DNA from 4 places in the Streptomyces sp. NPDC055962 genome. Region 2 is predicted to be linked to each of the others. Evidence: riboswitches for the same ligand, from Rfam matches in the RefSeq annotation. Region 2 holds a riboswitch; each other region holds the start of a gene.

Region 1 (7,619 bases), on a different contig from region 2:
CCAGTGCCTCGTGGTGGACGGCCATGACGGAGCCCGAGGCCCCCAGCGACACGACGGCGTCCCCGACGGCGACACCCAGGCCGAAGGCTGCGGCCATCGTCTCGCCGGTGCCCGCCGAGATGAGCAGCCCCTCGGGCGTCGTCCCGGCGGCGTCGGCCGGGCCGAGGACCTCGGGCAGTGCGGCCTGATGGCCGAGCGCGAGCTCCACGAGGTCGGGCCGGTAGGACGCGGAGCCCGCCGACCAGTAACCGGTGCCGGATGCGGCACCGCGGTCCGTCGTCCGCCGGGCGGGCCGGCCGAGGAGCTGCCACACCAGCCAGTCGTGGGGCTGCAGGACGGCGGCCACGCGCTGTGCGTTCTCCGGTTCGGTCCGCACCAGCCAGCGCAGCTTCGCCACCGGCTGCGCGGCCTGCGGCACGGACCCGACGGCCTCGGCCCAGGGCTGCCGCCCCCCGAGCCCGTCGATCAGATCGGCCGCGGCGGCCTGCGCCCGCCGGTCGTTGCCGAGCAGAGCCGGCCGTACGAGGTTGCCCTGCCGGTCCAGCGGCACCAGGCCGTGCTGCTGCGCGGAGACACCGATGGCCTGCACGCCTTCGAGCAGCCCTCCGGAGGCCGCCTCACCGAGTGAGAGCAGCCACGCCTGCGGATCCACCTCGGAGGCTTTGGCCTCGACGGGATGCGCGGCGTACCCCTGCCGCAGCACCTCACCGGTGTCCGTGTCGCAGACGACGATGTGCGTGAAGGCGGATGAACTGTCCAAGCCGGCCACTATGCCCATGGACACGATTCTGCCGCACGCGGGGGCCGTTCCCGTACCGGGCGGTACCCGGTACAGGAACGAGCCTCAGGTGTTGGTCGTGCCCCAGTCGTCGCTGCCGTTGTGGCCGCTGCGCTCACGCAGCGAGCGCACCCGGTCGGAGACGGACACGGGGACCTTGTCCCCGACCTTCTCGCTCACCGAGTGGTACGCCTTGCCGGCGAAGTCCCGGCTGCCGTGCGCGGCGGACTCCGCCGCGTTCCGCACCGCCGGATTCTCGGCCAGCTGCTGCGCGGCCTTCTTCAGCTGCTCGTAGCGCTCGCGCCCGGCTCGCGTGCCGAGCACGTAACCGAGGGCCACTCCGGCGATGAACGTGAGCCGGTACCGCATGGCTGCCACCCTTCCTTCGCTCCGTCTTCGCTCCGTGCGACGTGTGCTGCCCGCCTACCCGCAGACACCCGAGATCACCCCGGGGCATACCGATTGGCGGAGCACCCCCCTGCTTGCGCTAATGTATGTGTCGCAGCGAACGCGCGCCGCTCGGCATCAGCCAGGCAGGTACGATTCGAGGCAACGCAGCAATCCCCTGTAGCTCAATTGGCAGAGCAGCCGGCTGTTAACCGGCAGGTTACTGGTTCGAGTCCAGTCGGGGGAGCGCGATCCCCTGTAGCTCAATTGGCAGAGCATTCGGCTGTTAACCGGAGGGTTACTGGTTCGAGTCCAGTCGGGGGAGCGGAACGGAAGAGGGCCCCCCGGGGCCCTTTTTCGTGTGTCCGCAGGGGCCGTCGCGGGACGCCTCCGGGACTCTTTCGGGGGGATTCCGCATCGCCTGGAACCGGGCAGCACGCTGCACTGTCTTCATGGTCACGCGAAGCCGACCATCGCCAGCAGGAGATCGTATGACCGGCTATGCTGCGGCAGACGGCGCGTACAGGTGTACGCGCCACGCCGTAAAGGGGCGGTAGCTCAGCCGGTTAGAGCAGCGGACTCATAATCCGTCGGCCGTGGGTTCGAGTCCCACCCGCCCCACCAGCGTCCCCAGGCAGAATCGTTTCTGACCTGGGGAAACGCGTTTCCGGGGCGTTTTTGCGTGAGGTGTTCGCCTCACGGCGGTGTGGCGGACGAGGGTCTCCACATGTCGAGGGTGCTTCCTGCGTGACTGCGACCTGGACCTTTCCGGTCTCGGCGCCGCGGGATGGTTGACAGCGGTCCCACGGCCCTCCCGTGAGGGGTCCACCTGCACCGGGCATCCTTACCTGTGGTTCCCCGGCGAAGTGGCCCCGCATGTCTGGTTGCGGCCAGGCCAGGGGCGCGGTGTCCGCGACTGTGGCTTGCGGGTGTCTGTCGGCGATCGGGTCGCGTCCGCCTCGTGCGTGGGGCCCGCTCCTGGCAGCGGTGACCTGGTCGTACCACCGCAGGCACAAGGGCGGCGTCACGGCCGAGTAGGCCCCCCGGGTTGTGGGTCAGGTGTCAGGCCGGACCCGGGCCACGTTCGCCGGGGGGACGCCCCGGCGGCTTGCCCGAAGAGACAGGCCCCGGCATCCGGCGGTCCGGCCGTCCCCGAGCCGAGCACCCACGCACCCCCACCGGGCGGGCCCGCGTGGCTGCCCGGCTATATTGGCCGCCGAACCGGACACGGGGTGCCCCGCGCGGGGCTGAGAACACACCCGTCGAACCTGAACCAGCTCGTACTGGCGGAGGGATGTCTTCATGCCGTTGTCGCATGCCCAGGACGACCGTGCGGTCGCGGGGCGAACAGTCCCGGACCCGCGCTCCGCGTTCGGGGGCCGTATGCCCACCGCCCCCGGTGACCTGCGGATCGAGACGCACGGGATAGCCCCCGTGCCCGAGGACCGACGGTACGGCGGCCCCGCCCGGCTGTTCACCGTCTGGTTCGCCCCCAACCTGACCATGACCGGCGTCTTCACCGGGACCGTGGGCATCGCCCTGGGCCTGGACTTCGCCACCGCGCTCGTCGCCGTCGTGCTCGGCACGCTCGTGGGGGCGGTGCCCACCGCGTACCTCGGCACCTGGGGAAGCCGGACCGGGGTCGGTCAACTGCCCCTCGCGAGACTGGCGTTCGGACGGGGTGTCGTGCTGCCCGGAGCGTTGCAGTGGCTGTCCTCGATCGCCTGGGACGCGCTGATCGGCCTGTTCGGAGGGGATGCACTGGCCCAGCTGTTCGGCTGGCCCTTCTGGCTCGGCGTGCTGGTCATGATGGCCGCCCAGGGTGCGCTCGGCGTGCTGGGGTACGAGGCGATCCACCGGCTCCAGACGGTGATGACGTTCGCCCTCGCCGCGGCCTTCGCCGTGCTGGCCGTCAAGCTGCTGGACGGAGTGCACCCCGCCGCCTCGGGCACCGTGCACGGAGGTGACCGGGCGGGCGCGTTCGTCCTGACGTGCACGATCGCCCTGAGCCTCTCCCTGTCCTGGGCCCCGTACGCGAGCGACTTCAGCCGCTATCTGCCCGCCGCCACCTCCCGGCCGCGCATGTTCTGGTGCACGCTGCTGGGCATCAGCGTCTCCTTCGTGGCGGTCCAGACGCTGGGCCTCTGGGGCGCGTCCGTCTTCACCGACCAGACCGCACGCGGGATCGACACCCTTCTGGGCGGCGGAGCGCTCGGGGCGTTCGGCCTGCTCGCCGTCGCGCTCGCCGCGCTGTGCAGCAACGCCATGAACGACTACAGCGGTTCCCTGGCACTGCAGACGATGGGAGTGCGCCTGCCGCGCCCCGTCGCCGCCGCGCTCGCCGCCGCGCTCGGGTTCCCGCTCGTGCTGTGGATGCACGCGGCCGACACCACGGCGCGCTTCCAGAACGTGCTGCTCCTGGTCGGCTACTGGATCCCCGGCTTCGTCGCGATCGTGGCCGTCGACTGGGTGGTGCGGGTCAGGGCCCGGGCCGGCGCACCGATCGACCTCGCCGCCGAGAGCGCCCTCGTCCGGCCCTGGTGGCCGGCGCCCACCGCCTTCGTGGCCGCCTTCGCGGCGGCGGTGCCGTTCATGAGCACCGGCCTGTACGTGGGACCCGCGGCACAGGCCCTGCACGGAGCGGACCTCGCCTACGGAGTGGCGTTCCTCGTGGCCCTGTCCGTCTACACCCCGCTGCGGCTGCGTCACCGCTCCTGACCCGGCGGTCGCCGGCCCCGGGGTGGAGGCGTCGCGCGGGCGGCGCGCCCTGTCAGGCGTTCTGCCAGAGCTGGGTCCGGTCGCCCGCGTCGCACGTCGCCTTGGTGAATCCTGTGCCGCTCGTCATCGAGAGGCACAGGGAGTCGGCGGCGTTCATCAGCGTGTGGCCGCCCGAGGCACGTGCGCCGATCCGCCAGATCTGGTCGTCGCCCCCGCCGCAGGCCACGACGGCGAGGCCGTAGAAGGTGTTGGACTTGAGGCAGGCGCCGGTGTCGTCGTTGACGAGATGGAAGGCGGTGGCCGACACCGGCTTGTAGGTCCAGGCGAAGTGCCGCTTGGTGCCGTTGGTCGCGGCCTGGCCGCACACCGCGTTGAGAACGGACGAGGAACCCGAGTAGACGTTCTCGGACTCGGCGACGCATCTCCCGATCGAGGCGTTCTTCAGGCGGCCGCTCGTCGACGGCGCGGGGAGGGCGGGCTCCTCCCCGCCGCCCGTACCGCTGCTTCCGGAGGATCCGCCCGGACTCCCCGCGTCCTCAGGCTTTCCACCGGCGGTGCCCGTACCGTCCGCTGCGGTGTCCCCGCCGGCGGAGCCGCCGTCCGGTGCGTCCGCGGACGGTGACTTCTTCCCTGCGGGCGACGCCTCCGGAGGACGGGACGACGGGCTCTTCGCGCTCGGAGAGGGAGTGGCCCCGGCCGTGGCGGAGGGGGCGGTGGACGGCGAGGCCGCCGAGGTGTCCGGGCCGTCGCCGAAGGCGGGGATGTCGTAGGGGGAGAGCGCGACGGTCAGCGTGGTGCCTGTGACCACGACGACGGGAAGCACGAAGAGCATGATCCGCCTGCGGCGTTCGCGGGGCTTCCTGACCGCGGGCCCGTCCGGTTCGGTGCCGGCGACAGGACCGGCGACAGGACCGGCGACCAAGGGGGCGACCGGGGTGGGCGGTGTGGCCGGTGCCCCGTCCTCGTCCTCGTCCTCGTCCGTGTCCAGGGGAGGCTCCGCCGCGAACGCGACCCGTTCGGCGATGCGTTCGGCGACCGCCTGCGGCCAGGGGGTGCGCGGCAGGGGTGTCAGGGGCAGGGTGTGGTCACCGGCCAGGTCGAACAGTTCCTGCACCGTCGGCCGGTCCGCGGGGTCCTTGGCGAGGCACGACGAGACGGCGTCGGCGAGGGCGGGCACCGTCGCGGCCAGCTCACCGATGTCGGGCTGCTCGTGCACGATGCGGTAGAGCAGATCGGGTCCGGACCCGTCCCCGAAGGGCGGGCGGCCGTTCGCTGCGTACGACAGCAGGCTGCCGAGCGCGAAGACGTCCGCCGCACCGGTCAGCTGCTTGCTCGAGACGGCCTGTTCCGGGGCCATGTACGCCGGAGTGCCGATGACCATGCCGGTCCTGGTCAGCCGGCTCTGGTCGACGGCACGGGCGACACCGAAGTCGATGAGCGTCACCCCGTCGGCGGTCAGCATGACGTTGGACGGTTTGAGGTCGCGGTGCACCATCTCCGCCGCGTGGACGGAGCGCAGACCGGCCACCGCGTCGCGCAGCAGCCGCCAGAGGCTTTCGGGCGGCAGCGCCCCGCCGTGCAGCCGGAGGGCCTCGCTCAGGGTGATGCCCGGGATGTACTCGGTCGCGAACCACGGAGGCTGCGCCGTGCGGTCGCTCGCGAGGAGCCGGGCGCTGACCCCGGCGGGCAGCCTCGCCAGATTGTCGAGCTCGTGCCCGAAGTGGCGGAGGAAGTCCTGGTCCTCCGCGAGTGCCGGCAGTACCCGCTTCACCGCGACGTACCGTCCGCCGGACGAGCCGAGATACACCCGGCCCATGCCTCCCGAGCCCAGGACGCCCCGGAGCCTGAAGGCGCCGATGCGCCGCGGATCCCCGGGCGTGAGCGGGGTCGCACCGCTGCCGCGCAGACCAGAATCGTCGTCCGTTCCCCCGTGCATGGTGGAGAGGACAGCGGAGCTGCGGGGGTGTCCTGTGAGCCGCAAAACGCTTACCGAGTACGGCATATGACGAGCCGTCGCATAAGGGTTCGGAGTGCACGGAGAGTGGGGCCGTGAGGCCCGGGAGCGGTCCCGTGCAGCCGTCAGCCGAAGGCCCGGCGGTAGCTCTGCGGGCTGACGCCGGTCGTCCGCTTGAAACGGTCGCGGAAGGCGGTGGGGGAGCCGAAGCCGACCTGGGCGCCGATGCGTTCCACCGTGTGCGGGGTGGACTCCAGCAGGTGCTGGGCCTGGCGGATGCGGGCGCGGTGCAGCCACTGGAGCGGGGTCGTGCCGGTCTGCTCGCGGAAGTGCCGGATCAGCGTCCGGGTGCTGGTACCGGCGTGGGCGGCGATATCGGCGAGGGTGAGTTCGGCGGCGAGGTTCTCCTGGAGCCAGCTGAGGAGCGGCTCCAGGGCGCTGCCCCGAGGCGCGGGCGCGTAGTCGTGGACGATGAACTGGGCCTGGCCTCCCTCGCGTTCCAGTGGCATCACGGACAGTCTGGCCGCGTCGGCGGCGACGGCGGAGCCGTAGTCCTTCCGGATCATGTGCAGGCACAGGTCCAGGCCGGCGGCGGCGCCGGCCGAGGTGAGGATCTGCCCGTTGTCGACGTAGAGGACGTCCGGGTCGACCTCGACCTCCGGGTACGCGTCGGCCAGCAGGCCCGCCGCGATCCAGTGGGTGGTGGCCCGCAGGCCGTCCAGGAGGCCCGTGGCGGCCAGCGGGAAGGTGCCCGAGCAGATGGACGCGATGCGCGTGCCGTTCCGGGCGGCCGCCCGCAGTGCCTCGCAGACGGCGGGGCTGAGCGGGGCTGCGGGGTCGGCGGTGCCGGGGACGATGACCGTGTCCGCGCCCGCGAGCCCGTCCAGGCCCCAGGGTGCGCGGAGCGTGAAGGCCCCGGCATCCGTCTCCCGCTGCTCGGCGCACACACGGATCTGGTAGCCGGGGCGGCCGTCCGGGAGGCGGGTGCGGGTGAAGACCTCGATCGGGGTGGAGAGGTCGAACGGGATCACCTGGTCCAGCGCGAGCACGGCAATGGTGTGCATGGCGTAAAGGTACCCGGGCGACAGTCCTCTGCCCACAGGCCGGTAGGAGTGGAATGCAGAATCCCCGCAGCTCAAAGCGGTGTGAGGAGGTATGGCACTATCTCGTTGATACTTGGCACTCACGCCACTGGGGGGCACTGGTCCCGCCGGTTAGCGTCGGGACCGAACCCGGCGCGGACCGGGCAGCCCCGATCCTGAGGACCCTCCCCATGCACGTCCAGATCGTCCTGTTCGACGGGTTCGACCCCCTCGACGTCATCGCTCCGTACGAGGTGTTCCACGCGGGCGGCGCCGCCTCCGGCGGCCAGGTGAGCGTGGAACTCGTGTCCGCCGAGGGCCCGCGCGAGGTGATCAGCGGCACCGGTTCCCTGGCGCTGCGCGCCACGGCCGCCCTCGACCCCGCGCGAGCCGGTCTGGTCCTCGTGCCCGGCGCCGCGGGACGGGTCGGCGAACCCGGCGAGGTTCCGGAGCACGAGGTGGGCGCCGGGACGTCCACGCAGGACGCACTCATCCCCGTGCTGCTGGGCCGGACCCTGACCACCGCGCTGCCCACGCTGCTGAGGACCGCGGTCGAGGCCCCCGACGTGATCGTCGGCGCGGTGTGCGGCGGCTCGCTCGTCCTGGCCATGGCCGGCCTCCTGGAGGGCCGGCACGCGACCACCCACCATCTGGGCCTGGACGTGCTCGACGCCACGGGTGTCCATGCGGTGCGGGCGCG
Region 2 (7,619 bases):
ATCAGCTTCTGCTGCGTGCGGGCCGTGCGGGCGTCCTGCCCCGGCGCAACGGCGTCCGGCAGGGGCAGATCTCCGCGACGGGGTTCGAGCAGCTGCGGGCGAGTTTCTCGCCGGGTAAGCAGAACGAGCTCAAGGAACGGCAGCCGGCCCTCCTCGTGCGGGACGACGAGGAGGACGCGGCGCGCCTCCGAACCGGACCACGGTGGACCTGGCGAGGGGCACGGCGGTCGTACGCCTCCCGAAGCCGGACCGCCCGGGGCCCGGTATCGCCTGACGCCAGGCCCTCAGCAGGGGGTCCGATGTCGTGGAGTCGCCTGTCAGGGCGGGGCCGTCGGGGGAGCGGCTCAGCCTCGCCTCAGGCTACGACCCACGACCCCGACACTGACGGCAAGGAATTTCTCCCTTGCCGCGCGGTGCCGGTCCCAGCGCCGGGTGAACTCGTCATCCCCGACATCGCCCCGCCTCCAGTAGTCGCCCAGGTGGCTGCCCGCCTTGTTGAGCTCTTCGACCGCATCCAGCAACTCGCGGTCCCGGGAGAGGAGCTTCAGGCGGACGGACGCGAGCCGGTGTGCGGCAAGATCGAAGCCGCTGACCCGGTCTTCCAGGCCGAGTACCCGTTCCTCCCAGATGCGGCTGTCGTAGTCCGCGGCGGAGACCGCGACGAGAGCGCACTGCTCGAAGAGCAGTTCACTCAGCCGTGTTCTGCCCTCGGCACGCTTCACCAGGTGCTGCCCCACTATGGCGATGGCGGCACCGATGGTTGTTCCGAGCAGCGTCCCCCAGATTTCCATGACCGGAATCATCTCGGATCCGGCGGCGCCCCACACAGGAACCCGACCGATAACGAGGGCGACCAGGCTCGGCCCGCTCCGTGTGAGGCCGGTCGACCACCTGCGAAGACAGCTCGACGTACATGTGTTTGATTCTGTCTCCAGGTGGCCGCGCGCTGCCCGCCGCCGTGCGATCGGTCACGGTCCGGGCCGGGCTCCGACCCGTCCCAGGGCTCTCCAGGGCCGCCTACGTCGGCTGACGGCGGCCGGGGGCGGCCCGTGCCGCCGGGCCCTCACCCGTCCCGGGCCTGTGGAGGTCACGGGGACCACGGCGGGTCTGTAACACTGGAAGAACCATGCCTAAGCCCGGAGAACTCACTTTCGTCGCGCCCCGTGGAGCCAAGCGGCCGCCGCGGCACCTCGCCGACCTCACGCCCGACGAGCGCAAGGAAGCAGTCGCCGCGACCGGCGAGAAGCCCTTCCGCGCCAAGCAGCTGTCGCAGCACTACTTCACGCGGTACGCGCACGACCCGGCGGAGTGGACCAACATTCCGGCCGCGTCGCGCGACAAGCTCGCGGAGGCGATGTTCCCGGATCTGATGTCGGTCATGCGCCACATCAGCTGTGACGACGACACCACCCGCAAGACCCTCTGGAAGCTGCACGACGGCACGCTCGTCGAGTCCGTCCTCATGCGGTACCCGGACCGGGTGACCATGTGCATCTCGTCGCAGGCGGGCTGCGGGATGAACTGCCCGTTCTGCGCGACCGGGCAGGCGGGGCTCGACCGCAACCTGTCGACCGCCGAGATCGTGCACCAGATCGTGGACGGCATGCGGGCGCTGCGGGACGGCGAGGTCCCGGGCGGGCCGGCGCGGCTGTCCAACATCGTCTTCATGGGCATGGGCGAGCCGCTGGCCAACTACAAGCGCGTCGTCGGGGCGATCCGCCGGCTGACGGACCCCGAGCCGGACGGCCTGGGGCTCTCGCAGCGCGGGATCACCGTCTCCACGGTGGGCCTGGTGCCGGCGATGCTCCGGTTCGCCGACGAGGGCTTCAAGTGCCGCCTCGCCGTCTCGCTCCACGCCCCGGACGACGAGCTGCGCGACACCCTCGTCCCCGTGAACACCCGCTGGAAGGTCCGTGAGGTCCTGGACGCCGCGTGGGAGTACGCGGAGAAGTCCGGCCGCCGCATCTCCATCGAGTACGCGCTGATCCGCGACATCAACGACCAGGCGTGGCGTGGCGACCGGCTGGGCCGCCTGCTCAAGGGCAAGCGGGTGCACGTCAACCTCATCCCGCTGAACCCGACCCCCGGTTCCCAGTGGACGGCCTCGCGGCCCGAGGACGAGAAGGCCTTCGTGGAGGCCATCGCCGCCCACGGTGTGCCGGTGACCGTCCGCGACACCCGTGGCCAGGAGATCGACGGCGCCTGTGGTCAGCTGGCGGCCGCCGAGCGCTGAGGCGGTGGTGCCGGACCGGTCCGAACCGGCCGGTCCGGCATGATCCGGCCGGTGTAGCCTGGCCCCGCAATCAACTTCATATTCCGACAGGGGAGCGCCACAGCGCTGAGAGTGCGGCACCGAGGACAGGTCGGCCGCAGACCCTCTGAACCTCGCCCGGGTCATTCCGGGTAGGAAGTTCGGACCTTACTCAAGCTGTTGCGCCCTGCCCGCTCCCGGCGGGCGGGGCCGCGTCTCTTCCTGGTCACCTCCAGGAGGATCACATGAACACCACCACGAAGTACGCGGCGACGGCGCTCGCCGCCGCGCTCGGCGTCACCGTGCTCGCGGGCTGCGGCGGTTCCGACGACAAGGCCTCCGGTGACACGGGGGCCGGGTCCACGACCGTCACGCTGGTCAGTCACGACTCGTTCAACGCCTCGGACGCCGTCCTGAAGGCGTTCACGAAGGAGACCGGTTACCGGGTCAAGGTGCTCAAGAGCGGTGACGCGGGGGCCGCGCTCAACCAGGAGATCCTGACCAAGGGCTCGCCCCGCGGCGACGTGTTCTTCGGGGTCGACAACACCCTGCTCTCCCGCGCCCTGGACAACGGCCTGTTCACGCCGTACGAGGCGAAGGGGCTCGACCGCGTCGAGGCCGGCGCGCAGCTCGACGCGGACCGGCACCGGGTCACGCCCGTCGACACCGGTGACATCTGCGTCAACTACGACAAGAAGTACTTCGCCGACAAGAAGCTCGACCCGCCGAACTCCTTCGACGACCTGCTGAAGCCCGCGTACAAGAACCTCCTCGTCACCGAGAACGCCGCGACCTCCTCGCCCGGACTCGGCTTCCTCCTCGGGACCGTCGCCACCTACGGCGAGACCGGCTACCAGGACTACTGGAAGAAGCTGAAGGACAACGGGGTCAAGACCGTCGACGGCTGGGAGCAGGCGTACAACGACGAGTTCTCCGGATCGGCCGGCGGCAAGAAGGCGAAGGCCGACCGTCCGCTCGTCGTCTCGTACGCCTCCAGCCCGCCCGTCGAGGTGCTGTACGCCGATCCGCAGCCCACCGAGGCGCCGACCGGGGTCGCCACCGGCACCTGCTTCCGCCAGACCGAGTTCGCCGGCCTCCTGGACGGGGCGAGGAACGAGGCGGGCGGCAAGGCGCTGCTCGACTTCCTGATCAGCAGGCAGTTCCAGGAGGACATGCCGCTGAACATGTTCGTGAACCCGGTGGCGGAGGACGCGAAGCTGCCGGAGCTCTTCACGAAGTTCGGAGCGACCGTCGACAAGCCGGCGACGGTCGCACCGGAGAAGATCGCCAAGAACCGTGAGCAGTGGGTCCAGTCATGGTCCTCGCTCGTCGTGAAGTAGCCGCGCGGCCCGCGCGCGGGGGGAACGCGGTGCGGCTCGGCCTGATGGCCGTGCCCGTCGTGTTCTTCGCGCTGTTCTTCGCCTATCCGGTCGTCGCGATCGTCGGCCGGGGGCTGAAGGCGGGCGGCGACTGGCAGTTCGGCCGGATCGGCACGGTGCTGAGCCGTCCGGACATCCTGGACGTCCTCTGGTTCACGACCTGGCAGGCCCTCGCCTCCACCGCGCTCACCCTCCTGATCGCACTGCCGGGCGCGTACGTCTTCGCCCGCTTCGCCTTCCCCGGCAAGCAGGTGCTGCGGGCCGTGGTGACGGTGCCGTTCGTCCTGCCCACGGTCGTGGTGGGTACGGCGTTCCTCGCCCTGCTGGGACGCGGCGGGTTCCTCGACGAGCTCTGGGGGGTCAGGCTCGACACGACCGTGTGGGCGATCCTGCTCGCCCATGTGTTCTTCAACTACGCCGTCGTCGTGCGGACCGTGGGCGGCCTGTGGTCGCAGCTCGACCCCCGCCAGGAGGAGGCCGCCCGTGTGCTCGGGGCCGGCCGCTTCGCCGCCTGGCGGCGGGTGACGCTGCCCGCGCTGGCCCCGGCGGTGGCCGCCGCGGCGCTGATGGTCTTCCTCTTCACGTTCACCTCCTTCGGAGTCGTCCAGATCCTCGGCGGACCGGGCTGGTCCACGCTGGAGGTGGAGATCTACCGGCAGACCGCGCAACTGCTGGACCTGCCGACGGCCGCCGTGCTGACCCTGGTGCAGTTCGCGGCCGTGGGCGGGATCCTCGCCGTGCACGCGTGGACCGTACGCCGCAGGGAGACCGCCCTGAGGCTGGTCGACCCGGCGCAGACCGCCCGGCCGCCCCGGGGAGCCGGACAGCGGGCGCTGCTCGGCGGGGTGCTGCTGACGGTGCTCCTGCTCGTCCTGCTGCCGCTCGGGGTGCTGGTGGAGCGCTCCTTCGACACCTCCGGCGGCTACGGACTCGCCTTCTACCGCGCGTTGCAGTCCGCCGACGCCAACGGCTCCACCTTCCTGGTGCCGCCGCTCGACGCCATCGGCAACTCCCTGCGCTACGCGCTCGTCGCCACTCTCATCGCCCTCGTGGTCGGCGGACTCGCCGCCGCCGCGCTGACCCGGCGCGCGGGCCGGCTGGTACGGGGTTTCGACGCGCTGCTGATGCTGCCGCTCGGGGTCTCCGCCGTCACCGTCGGCTTCGGTTTCCTCATCACGCTGGACGAGCCGCCGCTCGACCTGCGGACGTCCTGGATCCTCGTCCCGCTCGCCCAGGCACTGGTGGGCGTCCCCTTCGTCGTACGCACGATGCTGCCCGTCCTGCGTGCCGTGGACGACCGGCTGAGGGAGGCCGCCGCGGTGCTCGGCGCCTCGCCGCTGCGGGCCTGGCGTGAGGTGGACCTGCCGCTGGTCCGGCGGGCGGTGCTGGTCGCCGCGGGATTCGCCTTCGCCGTGTCGCTCGGGGAGTTCGGGGCGACCGTCTTCATCGCACGCCCGGACAACCCCACCCTGCCGGTCGCCGTGGCCAGGCTGCTGGGACGCTCGGGAGAGCTCAACTACGGCCAGGCGATGGCCCTGAGCACGATTCTGATGCTCGTCTGCGCGGTGTCGCTGCTCGCGCTCGAACGTATCCGCACCGACCGATCCGGGGAGTTCTAGAGATGCTGGAAGTGGAGTCCGCCACGGTCCGGTTCGGAGGGCGGACCGCGCTGGACGCGGTGGACCTGGAGGTCGCGGACCATGAGATCGTCTGCGTGCTGGGACCGAGCGGCAGCGGCAAGTCGACGCTGCTGCGTGCCGTGGCCGGGCTGCAGCCCCTGGACGGCGGACGGGTGCTGCTGGACGGGGAGGACCAGGCGCCGCTGCCCGTGCACCGGCGGGGACTCGGGCTGATGTTCCAGGACCACCAGCTGTTCCCGCACCGGGATGCAGGCGCCAATGTCGCCTTCGGCCTGCGGATGCACGGCGTCCCCCGGGCCGAGCGCGACCGGCGGGCCGACGAACTGCTGGACCTGGTCGGCCTGCCCGGAGCCGGCCGGCGGGCGGTCACCGCGCTCTCCGGGGGCGAGCAGCAGCGGGTGGCCCTCGCCCGTGCCCTGGCGCCGCGCCCGAGGCTGCTGATGCTGGACGAACCGCTGGGCCAGCTGGACCGGAGCCTCCGCGAACGGCTCGTCGTCGAACTCCGCACCCTCTTCGGCCGGCTGGGCACCACCGTCCTCGCCGTCACCCACGACCAGGGCGAGGCCTTCGCGCTCGCCGACCGGGTCGTGGTCATGCGGGACGGCCGCATCGCCCAGGCGGGCACCCCCCTGGAGGTCTGGCAGCAGCCCGCGTCGGCGTTCGTGGCGCGTTTCCTCGGCTTCGACAACCTGGTCGACGCCGTGGTCACGGGCACGGCCGCCGACACCGCCTGGGGCAAGGTACCCGTGCCCGAGGGGTCGCCCCAGGGGGCGTGCGAGCTGCTGGTGCGGCCGGGCGGCGTCCGGATCGGGAGCCCGAAGGACGGCCTGCGCTGCACGGTGGGCGTACGCACCTTCCGCGGCCACCATGTCACCGCGCTCCTGCACCCCGCGTACGGCCCGGCCCTGGAGGCGGAGTGCGGACTGCGCGACACCCCGGACGAGGGGGCCGTCGTGGGGGTGGCCTTCGACCTGGCGGAGACGGTGGTCCTGCCCCCGGCCTGACCGGTCGGACGGCAGCCCTCCGCCCTGCCCGGCCGGTCCTGCGGTGCTCCGTCCCCTTGCCCGGCCGGCCGGTGGTCCGGGCTGCTGCCCGCCCGGTCCCGCTGGCGGTCGTCCCCGGAGCCTGGTCCTCTGGACGGGGAGAGGACGGGGCGTCGGAAAGGAACAGACCATGTCCGAGTCAGCACGCGAGGGCATCGACATCACCCGTGTCGTCGCGGCTCCGCGGGACCGCGTCTTCGAGGCCTGGACCGTCCCGGAGGACTTCGCCGCCTGGTACGGGGGCGACGCCGACGTGCCGCTGGACCGGGTGTCGATGGACGTCGTGCCCGGCGGTGCGTGGAGCCTGGTCATCCTGGTCCCCGGTGTGGAGATGCCCTTCCACGGCGTCTACCGGGAGGTGACGGCACCGGAGCGGCTCGTCTTCACCCTGAAGGACGGGAGCGCGCCGGCGGACGCCGAGGGGGAGACCGTGACGGTCACCCTGACCGAGCTGAGCCGGAAGTCCACCGAGATGGTCTTCCGGCAGCGCGGCGGCCACCTCACGCCCGAGCAGTACGCCGCGGCCGAGGACGGCTGGGAGGCGTTCTTCGACGCCCTCGACGCCTGGCTCGCCGCCCGCTGAACCCGGCCGGGCCGTCAGCCCGTCAGCCGGGCGAGCGCCCCGGCCGCCTCCTCCACCGTGTCGACGAGTGCGATCCGGGACTCCATCGCCCGGCCTTCCGCCAGTGCGCTCAGCAGTGGCCAGGCGGGCAGCTTCTCTGTCCAGTGCGCGCGGTTCACCAGCACCATCGGCGTGGGGGCGGAACGCGACTCGTAGTAGTTCGGAGTCGCGTTGTCGAAGATCTCCTGCACGGTCCCGGCGGCGCCCGGGAGGAAGATGACACCGGCGGTGGAGCGCGCCAGCAGCCCGTCCTCGCGCACGGCGTTGGCGAAGTACTTGGCGATGTTGTCCGCGAAGGCGTTCGGCGGCTCGTGACCGTAGAACCACGTGGGGATCGCGACCGAGGAACCCCCGTCGGGCCAGCGTTCCCGCACGGCGAACGCGGCCTTCGCCCAGTCGGTGACCGAGGGGCTGAACGACGGTGCGGAGGCGAGGAGTTCGCAGGCCTTGAGGAGCATGGCGTCGGAGTGCGGCGCCGCGTAGGCGCCGAGGTTGGCCGCCTCCATGGCACCCGGGCCACCGCCGGTCGCCACGGTCAGACCGCTGCGCGCCAGATCCCTGCCGAGTACGGCGGCGCCGCGGTACTCCTCGGAGCCCCGGGCCATCGCGTGGCCGCCCATCACACCCACCACGCGCGCCCCGGCGAGGTGTTCGTCCAGGGCATCGGAGACCGCGTCGTCGTGC
Region 3 (7,619 bases), on a different contig from region 2:
CCCGGGGCGTGCCGGCCGGGCTTGGTCGGGGTGGGCCAGCAGGGGCCCGTGCAGAAGTAGTCGACGCCCTCCTGGGCGACGGCCGCGTCGACCTCGGCCTCGGCGTGGGTGGACCGCCCGATCACCACGTCGCCGCCGACGACGCCGCGGGCGGCGGGCACGGGCAGGTCGCCCTGGCCGAGGTGGAGCACGTCGGAGCCGATGGCATGGGCGACGTCGGCCCGGTCGTTCACCGCGAGGAGGGCGCCGTGGCGCTTGCAGGCGTCGGCGAGGACCGCGAGGTGGTCGAGCTCCTCGGCCGCCTCCATGCCCTTGTCGCGGAGCTGCACGATGTCAACCCCGCCGGACAGCGCGGCGTCGAGGAACTCGGGGAGGTCGCCCTGTCGCTTGCGGGCGTCCGTGCACAGGTAGAGCCGGGCGCCGGAGAGCTGGGTGCGCGGTGTGGACATGGTGGTTTCCCCCGTCGGTACGTCGATGGATCCTGGTGCGGCGACGCGTCGTGCCGTACGGCGCACGCCGTGTACGTGGGTGAGGCGCCGCGCCTGTGGACGCCGGTGACGCGGGGTGCGGGCCGTGTGTGCCACGGCCCGCACCCCGCTCACGGCTCTCCGGTCAGACGGCGAGCGCCTGGGCCCGGCGCTTCACCTCCGTGCCGCGATTCTCGCTCAGGGCCTGCGCGGGCGTGCCGGGCAGGGTCGGGTCGGGGGTGAAGAGCCAGTCCAGCATCTCTTCGTCGTTGTAGCCGTCGTCCCTCAGGAGCGTCAGGGTCCCTGCGAGACCCTTGACCACCCTGTCGCCGTCGATGAAGGCGGCAGGCACCTGAAGCGCCCGGTTCTCACCACGTCGTACGGCGATGAGCTGGCCTTCCTTGACCAGCTGCCGGACGCGCGTCACCTCGACATCGAGCATTTCCGCGATGTCGGGAAGGTGGAGCCAGGCGGGGACGAGAGCATCGATCTTTGCGTCAATCTCGGTCACAAGGACAAGCGTGCCATCCCGGACCGACAGTCGGTACCCGGGCCGGGCGCACGGGGCCGCGCCTGCCACTAGAGCGCCGTGGATTTCAGCGGTACGGAGGAGTCGGCCGCCCGCGCCGGGTCGATCCGCGCGCCCGCCTCGACGAGCTTGCGCCCCTGCGCCAGGTCGCGTGGGCGGCCGACGGCCAGCAGGGCCACCAAGACCCCTTGCCGGAGCCAGCAGACCGTCCAGGAGGGGTCCGCCGGATCGCCCCGCCACAGCAGGGTGTCCGCACCGGCGTGATGGCCGGCGTACTGCACGAAGCGCCCGAACTGCTCGGACCAGAAGTAGGGCACCGGGTCGTACGTCCTGGCCGTTCCGTCCGCGAGGCCGGCGGCGACCGTCCGGGGTCCCTGGAGGGCGTTGTCCCAGTGGTGGACCGTCAGCCGCTCCCCGTAGCGGGCGGACGGGAAGGAGGCGCAGTCGCCCACCGCGTACACGTCGGGCAGCGAGGTGCGCAGGGTGCTGTCCGCGGTGACCGAGCCGTCCGGGCCGAGTGCGATACCGGAGTCGGCGAGCCAGGCGGTGGCGGGCCTGGCCCCGATGCCCACGACCACCGCTCCGGCGGGGATCACCCGGCCGTCCGCCAGGTGGACGGCGCCCCGCTCGATGCGGGCGACCCGGACCCCGGTGAGGAGGCCGGCTCCGCTCTCGGCGTACCAGGCGGCCATCGGGGCGGCGACCTCGGCGGGCATCGTGCCCGCGAGGGGCCGGCCGGCTGCCTCGACGACGGTGACCGCGCATCCGGCCGCGCGCGCGGCCGTGGCGAACTCGGCGCCGATCCAGCCCGCTCCGACGACGACCACGTCGTGCTGCCGCTCCAGGACGGGCCGCAGCCGCGCGGCGTCGTCGAGGGTGCGCAGCAGGTGCACGCCGGGGACACCCTCGGTGCCGGGCAGCGCGACGGGCTCCGCCCCCGTGGCGAGGACCAGCGCGCCGTAGGCGACGGGTCCCTCCGCGGTGTCCAGCTCGTGCGCCCCGGCGCGCAGCCCCTCGACGTCGAGCCCCAGGCGCAGGGTGATGTCCAGCGCCTCGAAGTCGACGTCGAAGGCGGAGTCCTCGGCCTTCCCCAGCAGGACCGCCTTGGACAGGGGTGGTCTGTCGTAGGGCTGGTGCGGTTCGGCGCCGATCAGGGTGACCGGCCCCGTGAAGCCCCGTTCGCGCAGGGCCACGGCCGTCTGCACACCGGCCATGCCCGCGCCCACGATCACGACTCCGCGCGACGGGAGTCCAGCTGCCTCGTCCTGCGTCTGCTCGCTCACCCGTCCACCCTAATCACCTGACGTGACGTCAGTGGGTGAGCTCCTCCACGACGCTCGTCCCGCTGCCCTGCCGCGACTCCCACTCCCACGTCTCGTCCAGGCGGACACGGCCGTCGGCCAGGTCCGTGACGGTCGACGCGCAGTGCCCCGACGAGGTCGTCCCGTCCTGCTTCAGCTGGACGTAGCGGAAGTCCAGGGTGTCCCCGTCCCGGGTGCCGACGAGGTGCCCGTGCACGATGTCGCCGCCCGCGTACTCGGCCCAGATCCGGCCGTCCCGCTCGTGGTAGGTGAAACGGGTCCGGGTGCCGACCTGGCCGGGGGCCTGGTCGGCGACCGGTGAGAGGACGAGTCCGTCGAGCGAACGGGCCACGGGTACGGCTCCCTTACTGACTGCGGCCGGTGGGGTCTAGGCTGGCCACCGTAAGACACTCGCGGGAGTCCGGACGCACCGGGCTGAGAGGGAGGCTGACCGGCCTCCGACCGTACGAACCTGATCCGGGTCATGCCGGCGAAGGGAGGGGCTGGACACCCATGCGCATCTCAGCGGACAGTTCCGACGTCCTGGTCGTCGGGGGCGGCATCATCGGGCTGGTGACCGCCTGGCGGTCCGCCCAGCGCGGTCTGAGCACCACGCTGGCCGATCCCGACCCCGGCGGCGGGGCCGCCCGGGTGGCGGCCGGGATGCTCGCCGCCGTCACCGAGCTGCACTACGGCGAGCAGATGCTGCTCGGCCTCAACGTGGCCTCCGCGGCGCGCTATCCGGAGTTCGTGGGCGAGCTGGAGGAGGCGAGCGGCCAGGAGACCGGGTTCCGGGCCTGCGGCACGCTCTCCGTCGCGCTGGACTCCGACGACCGCGCGCATCTGCGCGAGCTGCACGCCCTGCAGCGGCGTTCGGGTCTGGAGTCCGAGTGGCTCACCGGCCGCGAGTGCCGGCGCCTGGAGCCGATGCTCGCGCCCGGCGTGCGCGGCGGGCTGCGCGTCGACGGGGACCACCAGGTGGATCCTCGGCGTCTGGCCTCGGCGCTGGTGACGGCGTGCGAGCGGGCCGGGGTGGTGTTCCGCCGCGCCTGGGTCCAGCGGCTGTCCGTCACGGGCGGCCGGGCGACGGGCGCCGTACTGGCGGACGGCACGGAGCTCGACGCCGGCCAGGTGGTGCTCGCCGGAGGCAGCCTGAGCGGCCGGCTGGAGGGGATACCCGAGGCGGTCGTGCCGCCGGTGCGCCCGGTCAAGGGGCAGGTCCTGCGGCTGACGGTGCCTGCGGCGTACGCCCCCTTCCTGAGCAGGACCGTGCGGGCCGTCGTGCGCGGCAGCCACGTCTACCTCGTGCCGCGCGCCAACGGTGAGCTGGTGGTCGGCGCGACGACGGAGGAACTGGGCTGGGACACCACCGTCACCGCGGGCGGGGTCTACGAGCTGCTGCGGGACGCCCACGAACTGATCCCCGGCATCACCGAGCTGCCGCTGACCGAGACCCGTGCCGGACTGCGGCCCGCCTCCCCGGACAACGCGCCGCTGCTGGGCCCCACGGCACTGCCCGGCCTCCACCTGGCCACCGGGCACCACCGCAACGGGGTGCTGCTGACCCCCGTCACCGGGGATGTGATGGCCCACGTGCTGACCACCGGTGAGCTGCCCGAGCTGGGCCGCCCCTTCGCACCACTCCGCTTCGACCCGGCCACCGCCGCCCCGGGGCACCCGCGGACCCCCTCGCCCGAAGACACCGCCCCCGCCTCGCAGGAGCAGCCCGTATGACACAGCCAGCGTCCCTCGCCGATCCCGTGCAGGTCTCCGTCAACGGGGAACACCGCACCGTCCCCGCCGGCACCGCACTGGACACCCTGGTCGCGTCGCTGACCCGGGCACCTTCCGGGGTGGCCGCCGCGGTCAACGAGGCCGTCGTGCCCCGCGGCCAGTGGTCCGCCACCGCGCTCCTCGACGGCGACCGCGTCGAGGTCCTCACCGCCGTCCAGGGAGGCTGACCATGTCCGACGATCTCTTCGCGCTGGGCTCCGCCACGTTCTCGTCCCGGCTGATCATGGGAACCGGCGGGGCGCCCAGCCTCGACGTGCTGGAACGCGCCCTGATCGCCTCCGGCACGGAGCTGACGACCGTCGCGATGCGCCGGCTCGACCCCACCGTGCAGGGTTCGGTGCTCTCCGTCCTGGAGCGCCTCGCCATCCAGGTACTGCCGAACACCGCGGGCTGTTTCACCGCCGGTGAGGCCGTGCTGACCGCCCGGCTGGCCAGGGAGGCGCTGGGCACCGACTGGATCAAGCTGGAGGTGGTGGCCGACGAGCGGACCCTGCTGCCCGACCCGGTCGAGCTGCTGGACGCCGCCGAGATCCTCGTGGACGACGGCTTCACGGTCCTGCCGTACACCAACGACGACCCGGTCCTGGCCCGCAAGCTCCAGGACGTGGGGTGCGCGGCGGTCATGCCGCTGGGCTCCCCCATCGGTTCCGGGCTCGGTATCCGCAACCCCCACAACTTCCAGCTGATCGTCGAGCAGGCCGAGGTCCCCGTGATCCTGGACGCCGGGGCGGGGACCGCGTCGGACGCGGCGCTGGCGATGGAGCTGGGGTGCGCCGCTGTGATGCTCGCCTCGGCGGTGACCCGGGCGCAGGAGCCCGAGCTGATGGCCGCGGCGATGCGGCACGCGGTGGACGGCGGGCGGCTCGCGCACCGGGCGGGGCGCATCCCGCGCCGTCACTTCGCCGAGGCGTCCTCCCCCGCGGAGGGCCGTGCGGTGCTGGACCCGGAGCGTCCGGCCTTCTGACCCGGACACCGGCGGGCTCCCCCCGGTCACAGCACGTGCATGCCCCTGTCACGGCTCCGCACCGGATCGGCCACCGGGAGCCCTGGGCCATCCGTGGTGTCCGTGGCAGCTCGTAGACTCGCCCCGTGGACACGACCCTCCAGGACCCCTTGGTCGGGCAGCTGCTCGACGGCCGCTATCGCATCGATACGCGGATCGCCGTCGGCGGTATGGCCACGGTCTACCGGGCCGTGGACACCCGGCTCGACCGGGTGCTCGCCCTCAAGGTGATGCACCCGGCGCTCGCGACCGATGCCTCGTTCGTCGAGCGCTTCATCCGCGAGGCCAAGTCCGTCGCCCGCCTCGCCCACCCCAACGTGGTGGGCGTCTTCGACCAGGGCGCCCAGGGGGCGTACGTCTACCTGGCGATGGAGTACGTCGCCGGGTGCACCCTGCGCGACGTCCTGCGCGAGCGGGGGGCCCTGCAGCCCCGTGCCGCTCTGGACATCCTCGAACCGGTGCTGGCCGCTCTCGGCGCCGCGCACCGGGCGGGCTTCGTCCACCGCGACATGAAGCCGGAAAACGTCCTCATAGGGGACGACGGCCGGGTGAAGGTCGCGGACTTCGGGCTCGTGCGCGCGGTGGGCACCGCCACGGACACCACGGGATCGCTCCTGGGCACGGTCTCGTACCTCGCCCCGGAGCAGATCGAGCAGGGCACGGCCGACACCAGGTCCGACGTCTACGCCTGCGGTGTGGTTCTCTACGAGATGCTGACCGGAGGCAAGCCCCACGCGGGGGACACGGCCGCCCAGGTCATCTACCAGCACCTCAACGAGGACGTCCCGGCGCCGTCCGGTGCCGTCCCGGGCCTGGCCGCCGGTCTCGACGACCTGGTGGCCGCCGCCACGGCGCGCAACCCCGATCTGCGTCCGGCGGACGCGGTGGCCCTCCTCGCGAGGTCCCGCGACATACGCGCGGGCCTCACCGAGGAGCAGCTCGACACGGTGCCCCCGCAGGCGATCGCGGAGTCGCACGACGCCGCCGAGGACCGTACGAGCGTGATCCCCCGGGTGATACCGGCGGGTCAGGGCACCGCGCACCACACCAGCCGCCTGGAGATGCCTCCGGCCGGGCCCAGGGAGCCGCGCCGGTCGCGGCGGGGGTCCTTCGCGGTCCGTGGCCGGCGCGGGGCGGTCGCCGTGCTCGTCGCCGTCCTGCTGGCCCTGGGGCTCGGAGCGGGCGTCTGGTACATCAACTCCGGTCAGTTCACCCGGGTCCCCTCGCTCCTGGGCCAGACCCAGAGCGCCGCCGAGCGGCGCCTCTCGGACGAGGGCCTCGACCTGAAGGGCGTCGACCACGCCTACAGCGACACGGTGGAACGCGGCACGGTGATCAGCAGCGATCCGGGCTCCGGTGAGCGGATCCGGGGCAACGACGCGGTGAAGCTGGTGATCTCGCGCGGCCCGGAGATCGTGAAGGTGCCCGACGTCGAGGGCCTCGCCCTCGCCGATGCCCGTCGCGAGCTGAAGGCGACGGGCCTGGCACCCGGGATGGTGACCCGGGAGTTCAGCGAGGAGATCGACCGGGGCAAGGTGATCCGTACGGATCCGCGTTCCGGCACCGAGCGCCATCCGGACTCCGCGGTCGCCCTCGTCGTCAGCAAGGGCAGCCCGGTCGACGTCCCCGACGTCACGGGGCTCTCCGTCGGGGACGCCAGGGCGGAGCTGGACGAGGCGGGCCTCGACGCCGAGGTGCTGACCGAGCGGGTCAACTCCTCCGAGGCGGCGGGCGACATCGCCCGGCAGTCGCCCGGCAGCGGCGCCGAGGCCGCCGAGGGCGACACCGTCGAGCTGACGGTCTCCAAGGGCCCGCGCATGATCGAGGTCCCCGATGTCACGGGGAAGGACGTCGACGAGGCCCGGAGCGCCCTGCAGGACGCGGGGTTCGAGGTCAAGGTCGACCGCCCCTTCCTCTCGTTCAGCGACACGGTCGGGAGCCAGTCCGTCGAGGGCGGCGGGACGGCCCCCGAGGGCTCCACGATCACCATCAGGACCAAGGGTCTCTAGGCCCACCGAGGACAGGCGGAACATGCGCAACCCCGTAGGCGGTCACGTGCCGGTGGCCGGCGGACTGGCGAAGATCGGCCTCGGCTACGCCCGGGAGCTGGCGGCGGAGACCGTGCAGGTCTTCGTGGCCAACCCGCGGGGCTGGGCGACGCCGCCCGGCAACCCCGTGCAGGACGAGCTGTTCCGCTCGGAGTGCGCGGCGGCGTCCATGCCGGCGTACGTCCATGCCCCGTATCTGATCAACTTCGGCTCGCACACCGAGGCCACGGTCGAGCGGTCGGTCCTCTCGCTCCGCCACTCGCTGCGCCGGGCCAGGGAGATAGGCGCGCTCGGTGTGGTGGTGCACACCGGCTCGGCCACCGGCGGACGCCCCCGCGAGGAGGCCCTCGCCCAGGTGCGTACGCACATGCTCCCGCTGCTGGAGGAGCTGACCCATGACGACGATCCGTTCCTGCTGCTGGAGTCGACCGCGGGGCAGGGCTCCTCGCTCTGCTCGCGGACCTGGGACTTCGGCCC
Region 4 (7,619 bases), on a different contig from region 2:
TGTTCAGGGCCGGCACGGCACCTCTTGTGGCATTCCTCGACCGGACGGACAAGCTGGTGCCGCTGGGGCAGGAGCACACGCTGGGTGACTTCGACGGCAATCTGGAAGAGGCGCTGGGCCGCATCCTGGCCAAGGAACAGAACGCCGGCTGAGCAGGAAGATCCGGCTGAACATCGAACACCGGCGGCCCGGGGGCATGTGTCCGGTGCCCCGGTTCACACCTTGCGGCGTCGGCCCCTCCCGGTCCGTGCGGGTGCAGGAGCTCCGGCTTCCGCGCCGAGCCCCGTGCGGTCCGCGGAGACCACCAGGGCCGCGAGCACCGTCGTCACCGGCACCGAGGCGACCAGCCCGATCGACCCGACCAGGGTGCGGACGATCTCCTCCGCGACCAGTTCGCTGTTGGCCACGGTGCCCACGCTGCTCTGCGCGATGGAGAAGAGCAGCAGCAGCGGGAGTGCCGCGCCCGCGTAGGCGAGCACGAGGGTGTTGACGACCGAGGCGATGTGGTCGCGCCCGATCCGGATGCCCGCCCGGTAGAGCCCCCGCACACCCATGGTCGGGTCGGCCTGGTGCAGTTCCCAGACCGCCGACGTCTGGGTGACGGTCACGTCGTCGAGCACACCGAGCGATCCGATGATCACACCGGCCAGGAGCAGGCCGCTCATGTCGATGTCCGGGTACAGCCCGTGGATGAGGCCGGTGTTGTCGTCCGTGTTGCCGGACAGGCTGGCCCAGCCGATGAACAGGGATCCCAGCAGCCCGATCAGCAGCAGCGAGATGAGCGTGCCGATCACGGCCACCGAGGTGCGGGCCGTCAGGCCGTGGCAGGTGTAGAGGGCGATCAGCATGATGGCGCTCGCCCCGATCACGGCGACGACCAGCGGATTCGATCCCTGCAGGATCGCCGGAAGGATGAAAAGGGTCAGCACGCCGAACGAGACCGCCAGCGCGATCAGCGCCATCAGCCCACGCAGCCTGCCCACCACGACCACCGCGACGGCGAAGATCCCGGCGAGCAGCGCCATCGGCACCGTGCGGTCCACATCGGTCACCGAGTACTGGAGGTCGCGGGGTGCGTCCGGCGCGTACGCCACGACCACCCCCTGGCCCTCGTGCAGTTGCCTCGGCGCGTCGGGCTGGATGACCTCGACGAACGTACGGCCCTCGTCCTCACCGGTCGTGACCTCGACCGTGGCCTTCTTGCACTGCCCCGTCTGCTCGTTGACGGCCTCCCGCCCCGAGGGGGTGGAGGTGTCGCCGGTGGGCGGCACCTGTGAGGCGTTGACGTCCGCGCAGTCGACCGGGACCACCTTCGTCACACGGCCGTCCTGGGTCTGCCGGTCGAACCCCACGCCGGTGCGTTCGTGGGCGGGCGCTCCCCCTGGCCAGAAGGCCACGAGGCCGACCAGGACGGCGGTGGCGAAGGGGATCACCACGGCCGCGATGACCTTGCGCAGGTGCTTGGACACGGGCGCCGCGGGACCGTGGCTGTGGGTGTGTCCGTGTGCATGGCTCTGCGTGCTGCCTGATGCGGAGCCGTGGGGTTCGGGGGCGTTTCCGGGGGACGTCACCCCGCGATCATCCCAAGAACGGGCAAGGCCCTCTGGCCAGCACGCCAGAAAGGAGGTTAGCGTGGAGGCACTTTGCACACGCGGGAGCTCGGAGCACCGGGCTGAGAGGGCGCTAACCTCCGTACATCCGTACGGGACAGCTGCGCCGACCGCCGAACCTGTTACCGGGTAATGCCGGCGTAGGGAGTAGGTCTCATGACCACAGCGGACGCAAGCACGCCTGTCTCGACGCAGAATGCGCGGAATGCGCAGGATGTGAAGGACGACGAGGCCGGGAAGTCCATCGGCTGGCACAAGGGATACGTCCAGGGCTCGCGCCCGGACCTCCGTGTGCCGGTCCGTCAGGTGCACCTCACCAACGGCAAGGACGTGACGCTGTACGACACGTCCGGGCCGTACACCGACCCCACCACCGACACCGATGTCCGGCGCGGGCTCGCCCCGCTCCGGGAGAACTGGATCATCGCCCGCGGGGACACCGAGGAGTACGCGGGCCGCCCCGCGCGCCCCGAGGACGACGGGCTCAAACACACCTCCCCGCGCGGCGGCCTGCGCAACCTCGACGCGGTCTTCCCCGGCCGCCCCCGGCAGCCCCGGCGCAGCCGCGACGGCCGGCCGGTCACGCAGCTGGCGTACGCCCGCCGGGGCGAGATCACCCCGGAGATGGAGTACGTCGCGATCCGGGAGAACGTCGAACCCGAGGTCGTGCGCGAGGAGATCGCCGCGGGCCGGGCGGTCCTTCCGGCCAACGTGAACCACCCGGAGATCGAGCCGATGATCATCGGCAAGCGCTTCCTGGTGAAGGTCAACGCCAACATCGGTAACTCCGCGGTCACTTCCTCCATCGAGGAGGAGGTGGACAAGATGACCTGGGCCACCCAGTGGGGTGCCGACACGGTCATGGACCTGTCCACGGGCCGCAACATCCACACCACCCGCGAGTGGGTCCTGCGCAACTCCCCCGTTCCGATCGGCACCGTCCCCCTCTACCAGGCACTCGAGAAGGTCGACGGCCGCGCCGAGGAGCTGACGTGGGAGATCTACAAGGACACCGTCATCGAACAGGCCGAGCAGGGCGTCGACTACATGACCGTGCACGCCGGTGTCCGGCTGCCGTACGTACCGCTCACGGCCCGTCGGAAGACCGGCATCGTCTCGCGCGGGGGGTCCATCATGGCGGCCTGGTGCCTGGCGCACCACAAGGAGTCGTTCCTGTACGAGCACTTCGAGGAGCTCTGCGAGATCCTCGCGGCCTACGACGTGACGTACTCGCTCGGCGACGGTCTGCGTCCCGGCTCCATCGCCGACGCGAACGACGAGGCGCAGTTCGCCGAGCTCCGCACGCTCGGTGAGCTCAACACCGTGGCCAAGCGGTTCGGTGTCCAGACGATGATCGAGGGCCCGGGGCACGTCCCGATGCACAAGATCAAGGAGAACATCGACCTCCAGCAGGAGATCTGCGAGGAGGCGCCATTCTACACGCTGGGCCCGCTGACCACGGATGTCGCTCCGGCGTACGACCACATCACCTCGGGCATCGGTGCCGCGATGATCGCCTGGTGGGGGACGGCGATGCTCTGCTACGTCACGCCCAAGGAGCACCTGGGGCTGCCGAACCGGGACGACGTGAAGACCGGCGTCATCACGTACAAGATCGCCGCTCATGCGGCTGACCTCGCCAAGGGGCACCCGGGGGCACAGGAGTGGGACGACGCCCTGTCCGACGCCCGGTTCGAGTTCCGCTGGGAGGACCAGTTCAACCTGGCGCTCGACCCGGACACCGCGCGGGAGTTCCATGACGAGACGCTGCCGGCCGAACCGGCCAAGACGGCGCACTTCTGCTCGATGTGCGGTCCCAAGTTCTGCTCGATGAAGATCTCCCACGACATCCGGCGGGAGCACGGGGACGGGCAGGACGAGATCGAGGCGGGGATGGCAGAGAAGTCCAGGGAGTTCGCGGCGGCGGGCAACCGGGTCTATCTGCCGATCGCGGACTGACTCCGGCCCCACGCCGCCCGGGGGGCGGGGTGCCGTCCCTGCCCCCACGGCGGGGGCGGCACCGGGTCCGGCCGGATCCCCCTCCGGCAGCAGGCGCTCCGGGCCCGGCCCGATCACTCCGGCCGGTGCTCCGGGGCCGACCGGATCACTCCGGCTGGTGCTCCGGGGCCGGCCGGATCACTCCGGCTGGTGCTCCGGGGCCGGCCGGATCACTCCGGCTGGTGCTCCGGGCCGCCGAAGTCCGGGCTCGTGAAGTCGGGGCTGGTGAAGGTCGGCCGCGGGCCGGCCGAGGGGCCGTCCTCCGGCCCGGAGAAGTCGGGCCTGCTGTAGCCGATCTTCGGGATCCGGTTGACCGAGCGGTGGGGCGTCCGTGACGCGGGTCCGGCCGTGGGGTCGGCCAAGGCGTCCCGGAGGAAGGGCAGGATGCCGCGTTCCAGCAGGGCGTGGCGCCAGGCCTCCCGGGCTCGCGCGACGTCCTCCGGCAGTTCCTCCTCTTCGTCCACGGCCGGCAGCGCGGTGGCGCCGTTGCGCAGGGCCGTGACGAGGAGTCCCACCGCGGCGACCAGGATGGCCGCGGCGGCGACGGCCGCGAAGAACCAGCCGGCGGCGACCATGGTCCCGGCGAAGGCCGGGGCGGGGCTGAGCGCCTTGAGCGGGTACCCGATCAGCAGGAATATCAGGGCGGCCGCACCCGCGAGGACCGGCGCCAGCACGGCGATCACCGCCAGGGTCCCCGCCCCCGTGGGGTCGGACTCGTCCGTGGCCTCTCCCAGGACGGACGCCTGGGCGTCCTGGGGCTCCGGCCCGCGGAGCTCGCCGCGGACCTTCACGTAGTGGTCGTACTCGGTGGCGGCCGCCGCTGTGATCAGAGGCGTGGCGTCGAGCGCCATCGTCCGCAGCTGTTCCGTGTTGAGACGGTCGCCGACTCCGTCCAGATCCGGTCGTTCGTGGGCGTGACGCAGCGCGTCGGCAAGGATCCGCTCGTACTCGGGGCGGTCCTCGGCCAGCAGGTGCGGAGCGCTTTTCATCTGCATCCCCCGATGCTCCGTAGGGCCTGACCGGCCGAGCGGGCCGGGCGATCGGGCGGAAACGGAGGAGAGCCTGCTACTGATACGCCGATGGTAGAGCGCCTACGGCGCAGGGTGACAGGGGGTTTCCGGAAATAGGCCCAGCCGTCGACGCTGTCAGGTCGTGAAGCGTCTTCCCCGGCTGCGGTCAGTCATGCAGGGGGAGTTGGACGACCAGCAGCTTTCCGGCCATGGTCACTCCGCCGTCCATGGCGATGGCAAGCCCCTCCGCGTAGACGTGCGGGCCGTCGACCACGGGCCGCGGAACGTCCTCGCCGTCCTCCGACCCGACCTCGCCGAGCAGGTACGGAATAGGGCTGTGACCGTGGACGACGCGCTCCCCGCCGTATGTCGCCATCAGCTCGCGGACGGCCTGTGCGCCGCCCTCGTCGCGGAAGGCGAACCGCTTGGTGAGTTTACGGAAGAGGTCCCAGCACTCGTCGGCGTCGTTCCGCGTGAGAATGGCGTGCACCGTGTCGTTGACGTCCTCGATGGTGGACCCGTAGTCGAGGTAGGCCGTCGTGTCGGAGTGCATCAGCAGATGCCCGTCCTCCTCGACGACCGCGTCGAGCCGTGACATCCACTGGAGGTGGACGTCCTGGAGCCGCTCCATGTCCGTCTTCTGGCCGCCGTTGAGCAGCCAGGCGGCCTGGAAGGTCGCGGTTCCCGCCCCGGAGTTCACCGGGGCGTCGCCGAACCGCTTGGCGCCGAGCAGGAGCAGTTCGTGGTTGCCCATGAGGGCCTTGCAGTAGCCGCCCGCAGCCGCGGCCTCCGCGGAGAGGCGCATGACCAGGTCGATGACGCCGATGCCGTCAGGACCGCGGTCGGTGAAGTCGCCGAGGAACCAGAGCCTGGCGTTGCCGGCCGTCCACCGGCCGTCGGCGTCGACGAGTCCCTGCTGGTGCAGGGCGCCCAGGAGCTCGTCCAGGTAGCCGTGGACGTCGCCGACGACGTACAGCGGGCCGCCGGAGCCGTCGGAGGCCCGCGCCTCGGGGACGGCCTGCACCTGGACGGTGTCGCCCCGGTTGATCACGGGAAGATCGCGCTCGGTGGGGGTGTACCCCTCCGGGGGCTCTTCGCCCACCACGACGTTGCCCGGGTGCGGCGGGTGCGGCGGGTGCGGCTCCATCGGCACCTGCGCATACGGCGGTACGCGGAAGTCACGCAACGTCGCTGTCCGCACCACGGGTTCCTGACCGGCCCCCTGAGTCATCGACCCCTCCACCACCGTCGCGCCTCCGTACACCTGACGGGCCCTGCCTGGTAGAGGTGGTCCGCGGTGTCGTGCGCCCATCATAGGAATGCGGATCGTGCTGTGTGACGCACCAGGGGTGGTGAATCCGTGCGGGCACCTGGTTCATCGGCCGTTTGGTCCGGATTAATCCGATCAATCCCCGGCGGGCGATCGTGGAGCGCTGACGGTGGTGCGCGGCGGACGCCGCTGCGAGGACGTCCGGACGATGAGCTCCGTCGGTATCACCTGCTCCACCGGCCCGTCGTGTTCGACCCCTTCGATGGCGTCGATGAGGAGCTGGACGACAGCCGTGCCGATCCTGCGGGGTTTCAGCGAGAGCGTCGTGATGGGCGGCTCGGTCGACGCGTACACCGTGGACTCGCTGCAGCAGACCAGCAGGAGGTCCTCGGGGACCCGCAGGCCGTAGCGGCGCGCGGCGGCGAGCAGGTCGGTCCCGTTGGGGTCGAACAGCCCGTAGACGGCGTCGGGACGGTCGGGGCGGGCGAGGAGGCGGTCCGCGGCGACGGCGCCCGCGCAGGGGTCGTGGGCCGGATAGGACTCGTAGACCGGATCCTGGCCGACCCGCTCGCACCAGTGGAGGTAGGCCGTGGTGGAGAGCCGGGTGTACGTGTCGGTCGTGGTGCCGGTCAGCAGGCCGATGCGGCGTGCCCCGGCGGCCGCGAGATGGTCCAGGAGGTCCAGGACCGCGGCCCGGTGGTCGTTGTCCACCCACGCGGTGACCGGCAGCGTGCCGGCCGGGCGTCCGTCGGAGACGACGGGCAGTCCCTGGCGCACGAGTTCGGTGACCACCGGGTCCTGGTCGGACGGGTCGATGACGACCGTTCCGTCGAGTGCGACGTTCGACCAGACGTCGTGGCGTGAGGTGGCCGGAAGGATCACGAGGGCGTAGCCGCGGGCGAGGGCTGCCGATGTGGCGGCTCTCGCCATCTCCGCGAAGTACGCGAACTCGGTGAAGGTGAAAGGTTCATCCCCGTACGTGGTCACGGTCAGGCCGATGAGCCCCGACTTGCCGGTGCGGAGGGTGCGGGCCGCCGCGGACGGGCGGTAGCCCAGCCGTTCGGCGACCTCTCGGACATGGCGGCGGGTGGCGTCCGGGAGCCTGCCCTTGCCGTTGAGGGCGTCGGACACGGTCGTGATGGAGACCCCGGCCGCCGCGGCCACGTCCCGGATCCCCGCCCGTCCCTGTCGGCCGCTGCGCCGGGGCGTCTCTGTCCGGCTCACCTGGTGCTTCCCTGCTGCTGTCATGGCGAGCCGATATTAGGGCTCCGGTGCCGGGTTGGGCCGGTCGCATATGCGCCCGTTGACAGGCACGTTTCTGCATGATCAGAAAAGGGTAAATGCCTTGCAAATAAAGGGTGTTGAGGCCCTGAAGGTCGATGTGTCATGCATCGACGCGCGTGAACCTGCTGAATGGTCCATGTCTCGAAGAGGTCTCAACTCACCTGTTCGGGGGATGCGCGCCACGGAGTGAGCGACCGGCGCGCGGAGGAACGCACAGTGCTCCCCCCTCTTGAGGCCTCCCGGAGGCGCGTGCGACCGGCGTTTCCCGCCGGAGAGGGCGATTTCGGATGCCGCCATTCGCACGGATGCCCAATCCTCATAAGGTGAGCAGTATTGATGTGCACGGATGGTCGAGGAGGACCTGCGGTGAGCGAGACGAGCCCCAAGCTGCGCGCCGAGCTGGACGGCGTCCCTGCGTACGTGCCGGGCAGGCCGGCCGCCGCGGGA

Evidence for each region. A riboswitch is a leader RNA that binds a small molecule or an ion and turns the genes downstream of it on or off. The one in region 2 is predicted to bind thiamine pyrophosphate.
Region 1: another riboswitch for thiamine pyrophosphate. It lies ahead of ACFC51_RS08230 (purine-cytosine permease family protein); the one in region 2 lies ahead of ACFC51_RS00450 (thiamine ABC transporter substrate binding subunit).
Region 3: another riboswitch for thiamine pyrophosphate. It lies ahead of thiO (glycine oxidase ThiO); the one in region 2 lies ahead of ACFC51_RS00450 (thiamine ABC transporter substrate binding subunit).
Region 4: another riboswitch for thiamine pyrophosphate. It lies ahead of thiC (phosphomethylpyrimidine synthase ThiC); the one in region 2 lies ahead of ACFC51_RS00450 (thiamine ABC transporter substrate binding subunit).

What each region holds. Positions count from the first base shown of each region.
Region 1 covers NZ_JBHJYN010000002.1:677,181-684,799, forward strand. Annotated here, with positions in the region: gene ACFC51_RS08205 (FGGY family carbohydrate kinase) at 1-778, opposite strand, end outside; gene ACFC51_RS08210 (YtxH domain-containing protein) at 845-1,147, opposite strand; tRNA gene ACFC51_RS08215 (tRNA-Asn) at 1,340-1,412, shown strand; tRNA gene ACFC51_RS08220 (tRNA-Asn) at 1,418-1,490, shown strand; tRNA gene ACFC51_RS08225 (tRNA-Ile) at 1,713-1,789, shown strand; TPP riboswitch at 2,384-2,477, shown strand; gene ACFC51_RS08230 (purine-cytosine permease family protein) at 2,468-3,883, shown strand; gene ACFC51_RS08235 (protein kinase) at 3,936-5,819, opposite strand; gene ACFC51_RS08240 (GlxA family transcriptional regulator) at 5,963-6,901, opposite strand; gene ACFC51_RS08245 (DJ-1/PfpI family protein) at 7,111-7,619, shown strand, end outside.
Region 2 covers NZ_JBHJYN010000001.1:103,997-111,615, reverse strand. Annotated here, with positions in the region: partial or broken gene ACFC51_RS00465 (DUF6191 domain-containing protein) at 1-274, shown strand, start outside; gene ACFC51_RS00460 (hypothetical protein) at 345-791, opposite strand; gene rlmN (23S rRNA (adenine(2503)-C(2))-methyltransferase RlmN) at 1,127-2,233, shown strand; TPP riboswitch at 2,312-2,428, shown strand; gene ACFC51_RS00450 (thiamine ABC transporter substrate binding subunit) at 2,497-3,591, shown strand; gene ACFC51_RS00445 (ABC transporter permease) at 3,636-5,249, shown strand; gene ACFC51_RS00440 (ABC transporter ATP-binding protein) at 5,252-6,274, shown strand; gene ACFC51_RS00435 (SRPBCC domain-containing protein) at 6,444-6,896, shown strand; gene ACFC51_RS00430 (LOG family protein) at 6,911-7,619, opposite strand, start outside.
Region 3 covers NZ_JBHJYN010000002.1:1,112,046-1,119,664, reverse strand. Annotated here, with positions in the region: gene thiE (thiamine phosphate synthase) at 1-449, opposite strand, end outside; gene ACFC51_RS10295 (Rv2175c family DNA-binding protein) at 613-978, opposite strand; gene ACFC51_RS10290 (NAD(P)/FAD-dependent oxidoreductase) at 1,047-2,279, opposite strand; gene ACFC51_RS10285 (hypothetical protein) at 2,308-2,649, opposite strand; TPP riboswitch at 2,701-2,813, shown strand; gene thiO (glycine oxidase ThiO) at 2,811-4,031, shown strand; gene thiS (sulfur carrier protein ThiS) at 4,028-4,258, shown strand; gene ACFC51_RS10270 (thiazole synthase) at 4,261-5,055, shown strand; gene pknB (Stk1 family PASTA domain-containing Ser/Thr kinase) at 5,181-7,103, shown strand; gene ACFC51_RS10260 (deoxyribonuclease IV) at 7,126-7,619, shown strand, end outside.
Region 4 covers NZ_JBHJYN010000009.1:206,440-214,058, reverse strand. Annotated here, with positions in the region: gene ACFC51_RS25025 (SsgA family sporulation/cell division regulator) at 1-152, shown strand, start outside; gene ACFC51_RS25020 (YibE/F family protein) at 216-1,571, opposite strand; TPP riboswitch at 1,642-1,774, shown strand; gene thiC (phosphomethylpyrimidine synthase ThiC) at 1,767-3,569, shown strand; gene ACFC51_RS25010 (hypothetical protein) at 3,779-4,603, opposite strand; gene ACFC51_RS25005 (metallophosphoesterase) at 4,785-5,864, opposite strand; gene ACFC51_RS25000 (LacI family DNA-binding transcriptional regulator) at 6,024-7,136, opposite strand; gene hisC (histidinol-phosphate transaminase) at 7,539-7,619, shown strand, end outside.